Regions from separate parts of the Brochothrix campestris genome, predicted to be linked through region 1. Evidence: a T-box and tRNA genes for the amino acid it is inferred to sense, from the RefSeq annotation. Region 1 holds a T-box; the other holds one or more tRNA genes.
What was found. The T-box of region 1 lies ahead of ileS (isoleucine--tRNA ligase). A T-box ahead of a tRNA ligase gene usually reads a tRNA of that ligase, here a tRNA-Ile.

Region 1 (5,987 bases):
CTTAAGTCAGTCGTTACAAAGTTGTTAACCGCACGATAAACAGTTGAAAACTCATATTTATTGTACGCTTCATCAATTTGATGTGCTAGGCGGTTATATGTTGTTAACATGTATTGATCAGCTTCTGACAATTTGTCATACGCCACCATATCTGTTGTTGGATTAAAGTCTGATACATTTCCTAATAAGAAACGGAAAGTATTACGGATTTTACGGTAGACATCTGAAACTTGTTTTAAAATATCATCTGAAATACGCACATCCGCTTGGTAATCTGATGAGGATACCCATAAACGTAAAATATCGGCACCCATTTGGTTCATGATTTTTTGAGGATCAACTGTATTACCAATTGATTTACTCATTTTACGCCCTTTACCATCTAAGACCATCCCGTGGCTTAAGACACCTTTATAAGGTGATTTCCCTGTGATGGCAACACTCGTTGTAATTGACGAGTTGAACCAGCCACGGTATTGATCTGATCCTTCGAAATACAAGTCAGCTGGACGGCTCAAGTAATCACGTTCTTCAAGCACACCTTGGTGAGATGAACCTGAATCGAACCAAACGTCCATAATATCAGTCTCTTTTGTAAACGTTCCGTTCGGGCTTGATGGATGTGTAAAACCTGCTGGTAATAAATCTTTCGCTTCACGGGCAAACCAAACGTTTGAACCATGTTCACGCACTAATTCAACAAGATGAGCAATTGTTTCTTTCGTAATAATTGCATCGCCATTTTCACCATAAAAGATTGGTAACGGTACACCCCACGCACGTTGACGTGAAATAACCCAATCGCCACGGTCACGAACCATGTTGTGTAAACGTTGTTCTCCCCAAGCTGGTGTCCATTCAACCGTTGCAATCGCATCAAGAATATTCTCGCGGAACGCATCAATTGATGCAAACCATTGTGGTGTCGCACGGTAAATAACAGGTTTCTTCGTACGCCAGTCATGTGGGTAACTATGTGAAAAGAAGTCCAGTTTCAAGAGACGACCTTTTTCGGTTAATAAATCAGTAATCATTGGATTCGCTTTATCATAATAGATACCTTCAAATCCTGGTGCTTCATCAGTATAAATACCGCGACCATCCACTGGTGAAATAACTTCTAATTTATAAGCTAATGAGGCAAAGTAATCGTCTTCCCCGTGTCCTGGTGCTGTATGAACACAACCTGAACCAGCTTCTAGCGTTACATGGTCACCCAAAATAACAAGTGACTCGCGATCATAGAACGGATGACTTGCAGTAACGTACTCAAGCTCGCTCCCTTTGAACGTTTTGAGCACAGTCGGTGCTTCCCACTCTAGTTTTTCAGAAACGGCTTCTAATAAGCCTTCAGCCACGATAAACTTACGGTCAGCAACAGCGACTTCGATATAGTTATAGGTTGCATTAACAGCGATTGCTACGTTTGCTGGTAATGTCCATGGTGTCGTTGTCCAAATAACAAATTCTGCATCATTATCCACAATGCCTTTGCCGTCTTTTACGTTAAAAGCAATGTATAACGATGGACTTTTAACATCCGCGTACTCAATCTCGGCTTCGGCTAAGGCCGATTCACTTGATGGTGACCAGTAGACTGGTTTTTTACCACGGTAAATGTAGCCTTTTTCAGCCATCTCACCAAATACTTTAATTTCATTTGACTCAAAAATCGGATCCAATGTAATGTATGGGTTGTCCCATTCAGCCGAAACACCTAAGCGTTTAAAGCCTGTACGTTGAAGATCGATTTGTTCACGTGCATATTTTTCACACAGTTGACGGAATTCAACCGGTGACATCTCTTTGCGTTTAATGCCTTTTTTCGCTAATTGTTGTTCAATTGGTAAACCGTGTGTATCCCAGCCTGGAACATAAGGTGATGAAAAGCCACGCATTCCTTTGTAACGCACAATCATATCTTTGATGATTTTATTCATCGCATGTCCAACGTGAATCGCACCGTTTGCGTATGGCGGTCCATCATGTAAAATAAAAGTTGGTTTATCCGCATTTTTAGCTTGGATTTGCTCATATAAGTTCATTTCTTCCCAATCAGCTTGCATTTTTGGTTCTTTGTTTGGTAAGCCGCCACGCATCGGGAAGGCTGTTTTAGGCATAAGTAACGTTTTTTTGTATTCCATCTTTATTTCCTCCTTAGATTAGCGGTAAAACAAAAGAGTCCCATCCCCTTAAAAGGGACGAGACTCGCTCGCGATACCACCCTTATTAGTACGGCAAATTGCCTCACTAAAAAATGTACTCTCTCAACACTTTAACGCAGTGGCTACGGCTAAGCTTACTTGATTCAGCTTAACAGCTCATGGATGATTTTCAACCGTGACCCCTTTTTGACCTTTCACCATTCGTCAAATCGCTAGAAAAGGGCGGATACAGTTAACGTTCCATTCGTCGCTTATTATTTTGCTGGAATTTCTTTGTTCTCTTCAATCACTTCAATAGATTGAGTCGTTTCTGTTGGTGTTTCAACGCTTTGTTTCTCCGCAACATCTACAAATTTATCGGTGATGTTTTGTTCAACATCAATGTCATACTCGAGTGAATTTGACCAATCATCATGTTCAAGTAAGTCAAGTTGTGTCGTTACAAGTAAGCGTAAACGCTCACGGAACACTTTAGATTGACGTTTTAACTCTTCAATTTCGACCGAGAGACGATGCGCTTTGTTTAAGCCCTCTTTTACAAGCTCTGCTGCATCGGCTTTTGCTTCAACAACAATCAATTCGGCTTCTTTCTGTGCTTGTCTGCGTGTTTCATCAGCTGAATCTTGTGCAATCACAAGTGATTTATTCAATGTCGATTCAATTGTTTTAAAGTGGTCTAATTGCTCATTGCTTGTTTGCAAATCGCTTGTTAATTTTTTATTTTCTTTAAGGACTAATTCATAATCTTTAATGACTTGTTCTAAAAAATCGTTAACCTCATCTTCATCATAGCCACGTAATTTTTTACCGAATTCTTTATTGTGAATATCTAATGGTGATAACGGCATTTATTCCACCTCCAAGTATGTAAACAAATTAATGTTCTATACACCTTACTATATAGTAAAATGTACCGACTAATCAAGTATAAATCAACATCTTTTGGATAATTAACGTTTTTTCAGCCTTTTATCCGCACATTCAGTTTTAATTTATCCTTTTTACTCTTGCCGATTTGTTCTAACACTTGTATTCGACCATGTTTACGCACCGACAACATATCATTCTCAGTGCATTCAAAGTTGGCCTGTTTCACAACTTGCCAATTGACTTTGACGAGTCCTCCTTCAATCATTATTTTCACTTTTTGTCGGGAAATATTCAACACCGTTGCAACCACACTGTCAAGCCGCATTGAGCTGACCGTCACAAATTTATGCTCAAAATCATCTGGAATCGCTAGTGCACCTGTAAACGGTAGCCGTTCTAACTGAATATTAACCTTGCCTATTTTCGTAAGGTTAAGTTGAACATAATTGGCCACCTCTTCTTCGACGACAAATTGCCAGTCATTTCCGACATTTAAAATATCACCAAATACCTCTCGCTTCATACCGATGTTCATTAAGGCCCCTAGTATCTCTGGGTGACTCAAGTTTGAAAACTTCGATGGGTAACGGATGGAAAATAAACACATTTGATAGTCTGCTTCGTTCTCCTCAAAGTAATCCGGCTTAATTAAAAAACGTTGCCGTTCATGTGTCAACAGTGATACGAGCATGAATTCACTATTTTTGCTAATCAATGACTGTAAAATAAATGCTTGTCGCGGATCAATAAACGGGGTCAAATATGGGCTGTATTGATTTTCAGCCTGCACTATCCAACCCGATGCCGCATCGATAAAAGGCTGTTCTTCTGGTCTGAAATGTTGATATACACCGTCCATTACATTCGTCCTTTCTATAAAAAAAGAAGCAAACGCGATGTTTGCCTCCCTCTACTGTTATTACATTGTTACTAAAAATTGATAAATCGATTGCAAGCCACGAGGCAATAACTGATTTAACACAATTAAGGCCAAAATCGCAGATATATCTAGCACACCACCGATTGGAGGAATTATTTTTCTAAACGGTTCTAAAAACGGCTCACAGATGCGTCCTAACAGTTGGCCAAATTTACTGCCTTGCGCATTAGGTACCCAACTAAGCAAGATGTAAATTAAAATCGCCCATGAGTATACAGAGCAAAACGTTATTAAAACATTGAAAATAGTGTATAAAACCACTTAGTCACCTCTTTTTTATTTACGCATCATAGTTATTAATGTATTCCGAAATAGCACCATCGACGCTAATATTTTCCGGAGCGCATAAGAAAATATTATTTCCTAGACGTTTAATTTCACCATTGACTGCGTATATATTTCCACTTAAAAAATCAATCATTCGTAGCGATTGTTCTTTATCCATTCGTTGTAAGTTTACAACCACAACTTGACGGTTTAACAAGTCGTCTGCGATTGCTTGCACCTCACTATAAATGCGTGGTTCGTGTAATGTTACATTAGTCGTCTCTGTCTCGGAACCGATTCGAACGACATTATTTTTCTTAGTGACTGCTTTTTTCTCTTTAGGCACAGCTTGACGTTTAGCCTTTGGCTGCGTGTTGCGGTTACTTACCTGTTCTTTTGTTTCTGTTTGTTGTTTTGCTGATTGCGTCGATTGAAATTCTTCTTCCTCATCTAGGTAGAAAAAGTCTTTTACCTTTGACAACATTGACATTGCAATCCCTCCTTAATTGACAGTTACAAGTTCTGTTCCAACTCTTACAAACGTGGCCCCTTCTTGCAACGCAATCTGGTAATCATTCGACATTCCCATTGATGCTTCAAGGCAAGGTGCATGTTTTAATTGGAGTGCTTGAACGTCATTAGTTAGTTGCTTCAGTTGTGCAAACACTTCGTGAAGTTCCTGTTCGCTGGCCACAAACGGCGCCATCGTCATTAACCCCACGACTTTAATGTTTGGATAATGCGTAAGTTGCTCGATAAATGGAATGACATCGTCTGGCGCCATACCATGTTTATTTGCCTCACCGGCTACATTTACTTCCACAAAACAATTGCTTTCTTCGGTTGCACGTTTATTAATTTCTTTCGCAAGTGATAAACGATCGAGTGAATGAATATACGTTGTAGCTGGCAATACTTCTTTTACTTTACGGGTTTGTAAACTGCCGATAAAATGCCAGACAATATCTGGATATTTGTCACTGAGAGCTGCCTGTTTTGCTGTTAAGACATCGGCACGATTTTCACCGAAATGACGTTGTCCTAAGGCGTAGAGTTGCTCAATGACATCAATCCCCACTGTTTTTGTGACCGCCACTAGTTGCGCTGGTTGACCGGTTGCCAACATTTTATTCGTGACCTTCGTAAAGTTATCAGTCAGTCCCATCACTAGACCTCCTAGCGGTTGCGATTACGGTTACGTAAAAAGGCTGGAATATCTAAGTCATCTGAGGCTGCATCAACTTCACGACGTGGTGCCTCATTAACTGGTGAAGGTGCAACAGTTCCTTCTGCTTTATCTTCTGAGCGTGTTGGTGCCGCTTGACGTGTGAAAGCTGGTTTCACTTGACGGTTGCCCGCTTCAGAAAAACCAGTCGCGATAACTGTTACAACTAACTCATCATTTAGATCATCATTAATAACAGAACCAAAAATCATGTTAACTTCTGGATCAGACGCACTTGAAACGATTTCAGCAGCTTCTTGCACTTCGAATAAGCTCAAGTTTGATGCGCCTGTAATGTTCATTAAGACACCCTTCGCACCATCGATTGATGCTTCGAGCAATGGTGAAGAAATTGCTTTTTTAGCTGCATCAGCCGCACGGTTTTCACCACTAGCAGACCCAATACCCATTAAGGCCGAACCACGGTTAGACATGATTGTCTTAACATCGGCAAAATCCAAGTTGATTAAACCAGGAACCGCAATTAAATCAGAAATACCTTGCACACCTTGACGAAGAA
Region 2 (5,987 bases), 850 kb from region 1:
TAATTATCCAAGCAATTAGTAGATGATTTATCTATTAATGTAAATTTTAGATAAGCGAGTTATTCAAGGCGTCAATGAGTTGATTGCGGAGCATACGTTTGTATGTGACAATTGAGACGAAGGAGACAACGATGAAGAACGATGGTTAGATGAAATTCAAACACATGTTTGGTGACGATAGCAAAGAGGATACACCTGTTCCCATCCCGAACACAGTAGTTAAGCTCTTTAGCGCCGATGGTAGTTGGGGGTTTCCCCCTGTGAGAGTAGGACGTCGCCAAGCAATGGGGGTTTAGCTCAGCTGGGAGAGCATCTGCCTTACAAGCAGAGGGTCGGCGGTTCGAGCCCGTCAACCCCCACCATTTTTTTGCCGACTTAGCTCAGCTGGTAGAGCAACTGATTTGTAATCAGTAGGTCGCGGATTCGACTTCTGCAGTCGGCATATATTTTTTGAAAAAAATTCGGAAAATAGTTGTTAAAACAACAAAAAAATGTTATACTTATCTTTGTTGACAAAAACAAACAGATAAGAGCCGTTAGCTCAGTTGGTAGAGCATCTGACTTTTAATCAGAGGGTCGCTGGTTCGAGCCCAGCACGGCTCATACGCGAAAGTAGTTCAGTGGTAGAACATCACCTTGCCAAGGTGGGGGTCGCGGGTTCGAATCCCGTCTTTCGCTTGTAAGTAGAATATACCCATATTAGCCGGGGTGGCGGAACTGGCAGACGCACAGGACTTAAAATCCTGCGGTGAGTGATCACCGTGCCGGTTCGATTCCGGCCCTCGGCATTGTAACACAATTTAAAATGAGCGCCCATAGCTCAACTGGATAGAGTACTTGACTACGAATCAAGCGGTTAGAGGTTCGACTCCTCTTGGGCGCATTACCGAACGGGAAGTAGCTCAGCTTGGTAGAGCACTTGGTTTGGGACCAAGGGGTCGCAGGTTCGAATCCTGTCTTCCCGATTGTATGAATTTACAATCGAAATATCATACCCGATTAATGGGGCCTTAGCTCAGCTGGGAGAGCGCCTGCCTTGCACGCAGGAGGTCAGCGGTTCGATCCCGCTAGGCTCCACCATTATTTTTCAATAAAAAATGCAATAAACATCATGGCGGTGTAGCTCAGCTGGCTAGAGCATTCGGTTCATACCCGAAAGGTCGTGGGTTCGACTCCCTCTGCCGCTATTATATTTCCGGAGGATTACCCAAGTCTGGCTGAAGGGAACGGTCTTGAAAACCGTCAGGCGAGTAAAATCGCGCGGGGGTTCGAATCCCTCATCCTCCTTTTTATCATGTATCATTTATATTATCGCGGGATGGAGCAGTCTGGTAGCTCGTCGGGCTCATAACCCGAAGGTCGTTGGTTCAAATCCAGCTCCCGCAATTGCAAGAGATTGCAAACACGTTTTTGGTCTGGTAGTTCAGCTGGTTAGAATGCCTGCCTGTCACGCAGGAGGTCGCGGGTTCGAGTCCCGTCCAGACCGTTTAGTAAGGCTCAGTAGCTCAGTTGGTAGAGCAACGGATTGAAGCTCCGTGTGTCGGCAGTTCGACTCTGTCCTGAGCCATTAAAATAATGGCGGTTGTGGTGAAGTGGTTAACACACCTGATTGTGGTTCAGGCATGCGTGGGTTCGATCCCCATCATCCGCCTTTTATATGCGAGTGTAGTTTAGTGGTAAAACTACAGCCTTCCAAGCTGTTGTCGTCGGTTCGATCCCGATCACTCGCTTTAGCACAAAAAACAGGGCCTATAGCTCAGCTGGTTAGAGCGCACGCCTGATAAGCGTGAGGTCGATGGTTCGAGTCCATTTAGGCCCATTGTTATCCGCAATAGCTCAGTTGGTAGAGCACACGACTGTTAATCGTGTTGTCGTAGGTTCGAGCCCTACTTGCGGAGTTAGGGGAAATACTCAAGTGGCTGAAGAGGCGCCCCTGCTAAGGGTGTAGGTCGCGAAAGCGGCGCGAGGGTTCAAATCCCTCTTTCTCCGTTTCATTTTTTAAGGCCCGTTGGTCAAGCGGTTAAGACACCGCCCTTTCACGGCGGTATCACGGGTTCGAATCCCGTACGGGTCATTGCAACACTTGCATCAAATCAATACTTTTTTTAGCCGACTTAGCTCAGCTGGTAGAGCAACTGATTTGTAATCAGTAGGTCGCGGATTCGACTTCTGCAGTCGGCATACATTTTGAAAAAAATGATTGTCAAATCGACATTAAAATGTTATTATTAATCTTGTTGTTCAACAACAAGAGCCGTTAGCTCAGTTGGTAGAGCATCTGACTTTTAATCAGAGGGTCGCTGGTTCGAGCCCAGCACGGCTCATACGCGAAAGTAGTTCAGTGGTAGAACATCACCTTGCCAAGGTGGGGGTCGCGGGTTCGAATCCCGTCTTTCGCTTGTAAGTAGAATATACCCATATTAGCCGGGGTGGCGGAACTGGCAGACGCACAGGACTTAAAATCCTGCGGTGAGTGATCACCGTGCCGGTTCGATTCCGGCCCTCGGCATTGTAACACAATTTAAAATGAGCGCCCATAGCTCAACTGGATAGAGTACTTGACTACGAATCAAGCGGTTAGAGGTTCGACTCCTCTTGGGCGCATTACCAAACGGGAAGTAGCTCAGCTTGGTAGAGCACTTGGTTTGGGACCAAGGGGTCGCAGGTTCGAATCCTGTCTTCCCGATTGTATGAATTTACAATCGGAATATCATACCCAATTAATGGGGCCTTAGCTCAGCTGGGAGAGCGCCTGCCTTGCACGCAGGAGGTCAGCGGTTCGATCCCGCTAGGCTCCACCAACTTTTAAGTAACTCATTATAACAACATGGCGGTGTAGCTCAGCTGGCTAGAGCATTCGGTTCATACCCGAAAGGTCGTGGGTTCGACTCCCTCTGCCGCTATTATTATTTTGTAATGTAGGACCTTTAGCTCAGTTGGTTAGAGCAGACGGCTCATAACCGTCCGGTCGTAGGTTCGAGTCCTACAAGGTCCATTAACAAAATAACATTTATTATTTCGGAGGATTACCCAAGTCTGGCTGAAGGGAACGGTCTTGAAAACCGTCAGGCGAGTAAAATCGCGCGGGGGTTCGAATCCCTCATCCTCCTTAACTCACTTATGAGTAACAATTTAATAGCAACACATTTCGGAGGATTACCCAAGTCTGGCTGAAGGGAACGGTCTTGAAAACCGTCAGGCGAGTAAAATCGCGCGGGGGTTCGAATCCCTCATCCTCCTTAACTCTTATGAGTAACAATTTAATAACAACACAATTTCGGAGGATTACCCAAGTCTGGCTGAAGGGAACGGTCTTGAAAACCGTCAGGCGAGTAAAATCGCGCGGGGGTTCGAATCCCTCATCCTCCTTAACTCACTTATGAGTAACAATTTAATAGCAACACATTTCGGAGGATTACCCAAGTCTGGCTGAAGGGAACGGTCTTGAAAACCGTCAGGCGAGTAAAATCGCGCGGGGGTTCGAATCCCTCATCCTCCTTTTTATCATGTATCATTTATATTATCGCGGGATGGAGCAGTCTGGTAGCTCGTCGGGCTCATAACCCGAAGGTCGTTGGTTCAAATCCAGCTCCCGCAATTGCAAGAGATTGCAAACACGTTTTTGGTCTGGTAGTTCAGTTGGTTAGAATGCCTGCCTGTCACGCAGGAGGTCGCGGGTTCGAGTCCCGTCCAGACCGTTTTTTTTTTGGCTCAGTAGCTCAGTTGGTAGAGCAACGGATTGAAGCTCCGTGTGTCGGCAGTTCGACTCTGTCCTGAGCCATAGTATTATGGCGGTTGTGGTGAAGTGGTTAACACACCTGATTGTGGTTCAGGCATGCGTGGGTTCGATCCCCATCATCCGCCTTTGATATGCGAGTGTAGTTTAGTGGTAAAACTACAGCCTTCCAAGCTGTTGTCGTCGGTTCGATCCCGATCACTCGCTTTAGCACAAAAAACAGGGCCTATAGCTCAGCTGGTTAGAGCGCACGCCTGATAAGCGTGAGGTCGATGGTTCGAGTCCATTTAGGCCCATTGTTATCCGCAATAGCTCAGTTGGTAGAGCACACGACTGTTAATCGTGTTGTCGTAGGTTCGAGCCCTACTTGCGGAGTTAGGGGAAATACTCAAGTGGCTGAAGAGGCGCCCCTGCTAAGGGTGTAGGTCGCGAAAGCGGCGCGAGGGTTCAAATCCCTCTTTCTCCGTTTCATTTTTTAAGGCCCGTTGGTCAAGCGGTTAAGACACCGCCCTTTCACGGCGGTATCACGGGTTCGAATCCCGTACGGGTCATCTTTTAAAGCATTAGCTCGAGTAGCTGATGTTTTTTTGTTGAAATAATGGGCTCTATGTCAAATAGTGTTGGTGAGTAAACTTTCGCTTAAATTAAGAAGCTTTTTGGATTGTAGATTAAGTTCTACAATCCTTTTTTTGTATATGATTAATTAGTGATGCAGAGAAGAATGCGATTTCGAAAATTAGTGAAATTCTGATAACCAAAACTAACATGTTTGATAAGCTTAATCTTGTTATTGATGCCTTCTAAATGTCCATTTGAATAACGATAGATAAAACTATTAGTGATTGCGTCTGAATATTTACGTAACGTTCGTAGGTTTTTTAAAAATAGTGAGAAACAGCGCTATGTTTTTGATGAAGAAGTGCATTGTAAGCTTAAAAATTACGCTGGTCAAAGACAACTGTCAGTTGCTTTGAATGACTCATTCAAGTGAGTCAAGTAATTTATAATACCAGGAGAGGTCATCATCTATTTGAACAAAGGTGTATAGCGATACGCGACGTCTTAACATCATATGTGATGATGTTGAAATTTTTAGAAGTTCTGCCATAATGAGAGCAGCGCTCTGGTTTATAAGTGAGTGATTCGAAATAACAAATACCCTCAGTACCGTTCACTTTTTGACGAGAACACCAATTTTCAGTGGAGTTTATATTTACAGCTTTAATTCCTGTAGAAAATGCGATCGAATGAGTGGTATGAGACATATATAATTCCTCCTTTGGATTGGTTCAGCGACTTTATTTTAAAGGGAATTTATATATGTTTCTCTTTTTTTGCCTAAAAATAGTGTTAGCGACATATTTCGTCACCAACACTATAAATTATAGAACCCATCAAAAAAAGCCCCACTTCGGATAATCTTCGAAGTGGGAGAGCTTTAAAAGGCTAAACTAATTAATAAGGCTAAGGTCGTTAGCAATCCGTAATATTTAATCGCTTTTGAACAGTTCGCCATACCTGGAATCATTTTGATGACTTCTGTTTGACGCCAAAAGACGATGACAGAGATTGCAGCAGGAGGTATAGCGATTAGAGTTAACAATAAGAATGGTGTTAAATGAATCGTGAAGATGAGTGACCAAGTCCAACCAAAAGAAATTAACCAGAGAGCTGCATATAAGACAGTGCCCCAACGTTTCCCTAAGAGGATGGCCAGTGTTAAGCGACCGTTACGGGTATCTTCTTCAAGATCACGTAAACTATTGGCTAACAGCATATTACCAATCATTAAGATTAACGGCAATGAGAGATAAACAATCACCTGATTGATGAAATCGGTTTGAATAAAGAAACTAATGTAGGTAATAATACCACCCATGAAAAAGCCGGCCATCAATTCACCTAAAGGCGTATGAGCGATTGGCAGTGGCCCACCGGTATATAAAAAACCAACAATCATCGAAATAAGACCGATGAGGGCTAAATACCAACTAACAGTCACACATAAATACAGACCGAGTAGTAAGGCGATGATAAAACTTAAAAAGGCAAGGTTACGGATGAAGCTTGCTGACATTTTTTCGTTTGTAATAGCCCCACCATGCCCGACCTTATTTTCATCGTCGTGCCCACGTTTATAGTCGTAGTACTCATTAAACAAATTCGTACCTGTCTGAATTAAAAAGGCTGCAAAAAGCATTGCTAAAAATGGTAACACCTTAAATGTTGTATAGTGTAATGCTGCGGCGCT

Region 2: it has a tRNA-Ile gene. The T-box ahead of ileS (isoleucine--tRNA ligase) is inferred to sense a tRNA for this amino acid. The anticodon was not compared.

The regions. Positions count from the first base shown of each region.
Region 1 is NZ_CP175511.1:764,466-770,452, reverse strand. Features, by position in the region: gene ileS (isoleucine--tRNA ligase) at 1-2,144, opposite strand, end outside; T-box leader at 2,195-2,422, opposite strand; gene ACJYYY_RS03920 (DivIVA domain-containing protein) at 2,420-3,013, opposite strand; gene ACJYYY_RS03915 (RNA-binding protein) at 3,127-3,894, opposite strand; gene ACJYYY_RS03910 (YggT family protein) at 3,955-4,236, opposite strand; gene ACJYYY_RS03905 (cell division protein SepF) at 4,256-4,732, opposite strand; gene ACJYYY_RS03900 (YggS family pyridoxal phosphate-dependent enzyme) at 4,745-5,407, opposite strand; gene ftsZ (cell division protein FtsZ) at 5,419-5,987, opposite strand, start outside.
Region 2 is NZ_CP175511.1:1,615,348-1,621,334, reverse strand. Features, by position in the region: rRNA gene rrf (5S ribosomal RNA) at 168-283, shown strand; tRNA gene ACJYYY_RS08015 (tRNA-Val) at 287-362, shown strand; tRNA gene ACJYYY_RS08010 (tRNA-Thr) at 370-442, shown strand; tRNA gene ACJYYY_RS08005 (tRNA-Lys) at 531-603, shown strand; tRNA gene ACJYYY_RS08000 (tRNA-Gly) at 607-678, shown strand; tRNA gene ACJYYY_RS07995 (tRNA-Leu) at 703-788, shown strand; tRNA gene ACJYYY_RS07990 (tRNA-Arg) at 810-883, shown strand; tRNA gene ACJYYY_RS07985 (tRNA-Pro) at 892-965, shown strand; tRNA gene ACJYYY_RS07980 (tRNA-Ala) at 1,005-1,080, shown strand; tRNA gene ACJYYY_RS07975 (tRNA-Met) at 1,114-1,187, shown strand; tRNA gene ACJYYY_RS07970 (tRNA-Ser) at 1,198-1,287, shown strand; tRNA gene ACJYYY_RS07965 (tRNA-Met) at 1,313-1,386, shown strand; tRNA gene ACJYYY_RS07960 (tRNA-Asp) at 1,413-1,486, shown strand; tRNA gene ACJYYY_RS07955 (tRNA-Phe) at 1,495-1,567, shown strand; tRNA gene ACJYYY_RS07950 (tRNA-His) at 1,579-1,651, shown strand; tRNA gene ACJYYY_RS07945 (tRNA-Gly) at 1,660-1,730, shown strand; tRNA gene ACJYYY_RS07940 (tRNA-Ile) at 1,746-1,819, shown strand; tRNA gene ACJYYY_RS07935 (tRNA-Asn) at 1,826-1,898, shown strand; tRNA gene ACJYYY_RS07930 (tRNA-Ser) at 1,902-1,989, shown strand; tRNA gene ACJYYY_RS07925 (tRNA-Glu) at 2,003-2,074, shown strand; tRNA gene ACJYYY_RS07920 (tRNA-Thr) at 2,109-2,181, shown strand; tRNA gene ACJYYY_RS07915 (tRNA-Lys) at 2,252-2,324, shown strand; tRNA gene ACJYYY_RS07910 (tRNA-Gly) at 2,328-2,399, shown strand; tRNA gene ACJYYY_RS07905 (tRNA-Leu) at 2,424-2,509, shown strand; tRNA gene ACJYYY_RS07900 (tRNA-Arg) at 2,531-2,604, shown strand; tRNA gene ACJYYY_RS07895 (tRNA-Pro) at 2,613-2,686, shown strand; tRNA gene ACJYYY_RS07890 (tRNA-Ala) at 2,726-2,801, shown strand; tRNA gene ACJYYY_RS07885 (tRNA-Met) at 2,830-2,903, shown strand; tRNA gene ACJYYY_RS07880 (tRNA-Ile) at 2,922-2,995, shown strand; tRNA gene ACJYYY_RS07875 (tRNA-Ser) at 3,021-3,110, shown strand; tRNA gene ACJYYY_RS07870 (tRNA-Ser) at 3,151-3,240, shown strand; tRNA gene ACJYYY_RS07865 (tRNA-Ser) at 3,280-3,369, shown strand; tRNA gene ACJYYY_RS07860 (tRNA-Ser) at 3,410-3,499, shown strand; tRNA gene ACJYYY_RS07855 (tRNA-Met) at 3,525-3,598, shown strand; tRNA gene ACJYYY_RS07850 (tRNA-Asp) at 3,625-3,698, shown strand; tRNA gene ACJYYY_RS07845 (tRNA-Phe) at 3,709-3,781, shown strand; tRNA gene ACJYYY_RS07840 (tRNA-His) at 3,792-3,864, shown strand; tRNA gene ACJYYY_RS07835 (tRNA-Gly) at 3,873-3,943, shown strand; tRNA gene ACJYYY_RS07830 (tRNA-Ile) at 3,959-4,032, shown strand; tRNA gene ACJYYY_RS07825 (tRNA-Asn) at 4,039-4,111, shown strand; tRNA gene ACJYYY_RS07820 (tRNA-Ser) at 4,115-4,202, shown strand; tRNA gene ACJYYY_RS07815 (tRNA-Glu) at 4,216-4,287, shown strand; partial or broken gene ACJYYY_RS07810 (transposase) at 4,436-4,609, opposite strand; gene ACJYYY_RS07805 (1,4-dihydroxy-2-naphthoate polyprenyltransferase) at 5,175-5,987, opposite strand, start outside.